2 regions of the Pseudoalteromonas sp. SCSIO 43088 genome follow, and region 2 is predicted to be linked to the other one. Evidence: predicted binding sites of a transcription regulator. Region 2 holds the regulator's gene; the other holds the start of a gene.
The links. Region 2 encodes sigma-54, which starts transcription at its own class of promoters, with help from an activator protein. Its sites were predicted from a motif close to GTTGGCACGNNNNTNGNNT; they were not measured.
Positions count from the first base shown of each region.

Region 1: the regulator sigma-54 is predicted to act here: its motif matches at 1,013-1,031, upstream of J8Z28_RS16335 (TorF family putative porin).

Region 1 covers NZ_CP072675.1:3,540,736-3,542,946, forward strand. The annotation lists gene J8Z28_RS16330 (hypothetical protein) at 1-841, shown strand, start outside; gene J8Z28_RS16335 (TorF family putative porin) at 1,130-1,807, shown strand; gene J8Z28_RS16340 (aldo/keto reductase) at 1,872-2,211, opposite strand, start outside.
Region 2 covers NZ_CP072675.1:3,343,399-3,345,609, forward strand. The annotation lists gene lptB (LPS export ABC transporter ATP-binding protein) at 1-428, shown strand, start outside; gene J8Z28_RS15410 (RNA polymerase factor sigma-54) at 536-2,032, shown strand; gene hpf (ribosome hibernation promoting factor) at 2,060-2,211, shown strand, end outside.

The sequences.
Region 1 (2,211 bases), 200 kb from region 2:
TAAAGAGCTTGTAGCCCTTGATGAGCAATTACGTTTAGCTAATTACATTGCTGCAATTAAATCGCAATCCCTAAAAGAGATGATCCCAGAAGACCGTTTAGCGTTTTCAGGTAAACACAGTGCCTCGCTTGATCCAAGCAGCTATAACTTCGACGTTGAATGGTTTGCTTCTACTAAGAACGCAAAAGGTTTCCACCAAATGTTGAGTGATTTACCAGGTGCGTTCGATGAGGCGCTTGTACACATTCCACTTGAGGGTGAAGTAACGCAAGAACATTATCAGCATTTTATGGTTGCTTACTTCATGGCATTTAATGGCAGCGATGAAAAGCCAACGCTTGCTCCTGCTACTCGCTTGCTTGCGATGCGCCGACCTGACGTGTTTACACCAATCGTAAATAGTAAACTTGATGCCCTTTGTGCGGCATTAGGCATTACTAAGCTTAATAACCGTGATTTTGAGCGCTACTGGCAAGATGTTGTTGAAGCCATTCATAGCATGCCTTGGTTCAAAATGGCCAGTGCAGCAAATGAGCTTGAACAATCTCTGGTTGAAATCAAAGCCCTATTGCCTTGCTTCTTTTATTATGCAGATAAAAGTACCGCTGATAACTCTAACTATATTAAGTTGTTAAACAAACCTAAGAGTACCACAAGCTCAGCAGGTAAAAAGACCGTACGCCGTGGCAAAGAATCAGCAGAGATACTGGTGGACCGCGCATTAGCAAGTGATGATATCCCTGAACATATCAAAGCTAAGCGCGATTCAATCATCAGTGAAGTTGAAAAAGGCCGCAGTGTTGAAGAAACCATTACTCTAATGCGTGCAATTTTCGGCTAAGTTACTCTCAAATAAGCAAAACCCGGTTGCTTCGCAATTGTGCAACCGGGTTATTTTTTGCACCACACATGTGCGCATGAACAATTCAAATAACCATCCTTTTCACAATTAAATAAGTTTAAAAGCCTGTTTTTAAAGACTTTAAGCATAAAATATCCCGCTCAAAATTAACTTGGCACAACCAGTGCAATATCGTATCCAGACAACACATAGAAAATGTCCTCAAATAATAACCAGACTGCAATCTGAAAATGGGACAAAATCAACATAACAACAGGATACAGAAACATGCTAAAACTAAAAAAAACGGTCGCAGCAAGCGCCCTTGCGCTATTAACTTTGAGCTCAACATATAGCTACGCAGAAGTCACAGCAAACGCTGCGGCAACTTCAAACTACTTATGGCGTGGTCAAGAGCAAGGCGGTGGTGATGCTGCAATCCAAGGTGGTATCGACTACGCAAGTGAATCTGGCTTTTATGCGGGTACTTGGGTATCGAATGCTAGCTGGGCTGACGACATGACTTACGAGCTAGACCTTTATGCTGGTTTTGGCGGTGAAATCAATGAAACCTTTAGCTACGATGTTGGCTACATTTATTATGCATACCCAGATGCAGCGTCTTATACAGATGCAGACTTCTCAGAAATCTACGGTAGCATTAGCATGGGTAGCTTCACCTTTGGTGCAGCAGTCCTAGCAACATCAGCAGCAAGCGGTGACGGTACAGATTTTGGTGACTCTCTATATTTAAATGCTGACTATAGCTTCCCAGTTGGCAGTACCGGTGCAGAAATGGCCCTTCACTTAGGTCATTACTCAGGGGATTTCATTGGTGATGATGACATCATCGACTACGGTGTTTCAGTGTCGAAAGACGGCTTTACTTTCGGTCTTTCAGACAACGACATTGATGGTTCAGATGTAAAAGTGTATGTCGCTTACGCGGTTGACTTCACTTTATAAAGAATGTGTTACTTGCTGCAACACGAAGGGCCGTTAAGGCCCTTTTCTCGTTTTGGGCTATATATTAAGGCACACTATGCCCGGTTGAGCCTTGCCAAATGCGATACCATTGTTCACGGTTCATAGTAAGCTGCTTAGCTTCAACAGCTGATTTAACACGCTCAATATTACCCGTACCAAGTACCACAGACGGTGCACTTGGGTGCATTAACAGCCAAGCATAAACAACTTGATCAATGGCTGTGGCGCCAATTTCAGCACCAACCTGCTCCAACACTGTACGTAAACGCACCGCTTTTTCATCATCACTTGAGAATATACGACCCCCAGCTAATGGTGACCAAAGCATAGGTTTGATATCGAGCAATTGGCATTGGTCTAAGCTGCCATCATCAAGGGCTTTC
Region 2 (2,211 bases):
TGGCCATTTTAGAAACTCGTAAAGATCTAAATAAAACCACCCGCGAAGAAACACTCAATAGCTTACTTGATGAGTTTAGTATTCAACACATTCGTGACAGCCAAGGTATGGCGCTGTCAGGTGGTGAGCGACGCCGTGTAGAAATTGCTCGCGCATTAGCCGCTAATCCTAAATTTATCCTTTTAGATGAGCCTTTTGCTGGTGTTGATCCAATTTCAGTGTTAGATATAAAGAAAATTATTGAGCACCTAAAAAATCGTGGTATCGGTGTACTAATTACTGACCATAATGTTCGAGAAACCCTTGATGTTTGTGAAAAAGCCTACATTGTTTCTCATGGGGAGCTAATTGCATCAGGCACACCTGAGCACGTATTAGCAGACCAAACTGTACGCGATGTATATCTAGGCGAGCAATTCAGGCTGTAACCATTACGCCAGCGACTAGAGCATCTGCTAGACTTATAACAATGACAATAAATCGATAACTGTGTTTATACAGGTATCGATAACTTAAAAAGGATTGTTAGGGATACATGAGGCAATCATTACAGCTGCGCATGGGCCAGCAACTTACAATGACTCCACAACTGCAACAAGCTATTCGTTTGTTGCAGCTCAGTACATTGGATCTCCAGCAAGAAATTCAAGAAGCGCTTGATAGTAATCCTCTACTTGAAGTGGAAGAAGCGGATTACAACGAAGAAAGCACCGGCAAGAATGAGCAAAAAGCTGAATCTGACGATGTACAAGTCAGCGCGTCTGCCGAAGAAGCACCTAGCGAGTACGAGCAAGAAAGTAGTGATGCTCTCAATAAAGACACCGTAAGCGATGACTTAGCAATGGATGTTACCTGGGATGAGTACATGAGTGCCGCCCCTTCAACATCGTCAGGGCCAATGCCTGAAGATGAATCTATCTATCAGGGAGCATCAACCGAAACCCTTCACGAATACCTGATGTGGCAATTGCAACTCACGCCATTTAGCCCTACTGATGAAGCGATTGCTGTGGCAATTGTAGAAGCTATCGATGACTCAGGTATTTTAACGGTAAGCTGTGAAGATATCGTCGAAAGCTTTAATCAAAATAACGATGAAGAAGAAATCGAACTTGATGAAGTCGAAGCGGTCTTAAAAAGAATTCAGTTATTTGATCCTGTGGGTATTGGCGCGCGCAGTTTACAAGAATGCCTGTGCATTCAGCTACGCCAATTCGATGCCGATACGCCATATTTAGCTGAAACTAAAATGGTTTTATCTGAGCATATCGAATTATTAGCGAGTCGCGACTATCGAACTTTGATGAAAAAGACTAAGCTTAAAGAAAATGAGCTTAAAGAAGTGATGACGCTTATTCACAGCTTAAATCCTAAGCCTGCGGATAGCATAGTACGCGAAGAATCTGAGTACGTTATACCTGATGTATCAGTGAAAAAAGTGAAAGGCCGCTGGGTAGTCGAGTTAAACCCAGATTGTATGCCAAAGATTAGAGTGAACAGCCAATATGCGGCGATGTCTCGCTCTGTTAAATCAAGTAGCGACAGCCAATTTATTCGCTCTCACTTACAAGAAGCAAAGTGGTTTATTAAGAGCTTAGAAAGCCGTAACGATACGCTATTAAAAGTGACCAACTGTATCGTTCAACAACAACAAGCTTTCTTTGAGCATGGCCCTGAGGCAATGAAGCCGATGGTGCTAAATGATGTTGCTGAAATGGTCGAAATGCATGAATCGACGATTTCACGGGTAACAACGCAAAAATATATGCATACCCCACGGGGTATTTTTGAGTTGAAATATTTCTTCTCAAGCCATGTCAGCACCGAAAATGGTGGTGAGTGTTCTTCTACAGCAATACGCGCTTTAATCAAGAAGTTAGTCGCTGCAGAAAACTCAGCTAAACCATTGAGTGATAGCAAAATTGCAGATATATTGGCTGAGCAAGGAATTAAAGTAGCTAGACGTACAATTGCAAAATATCGTGAGTCTCTAGCAATACCTCCGTCTAATCAGCGTAAGAGTCTGATTTAGACGTTTTACATAGAAGGAAAAATGCTTATGCAACTAAATTTAACTGGTCGTCATGTAGAAATCACAGATTCATTAAGAGACTATGTAAACACCAAGTTTGCGAAACTAGAAAGGCATTTTGACCATATTAATAATGTTCATGTCATTCTAGATGTAGAAAAATTAAGCCAAAAAGCAGA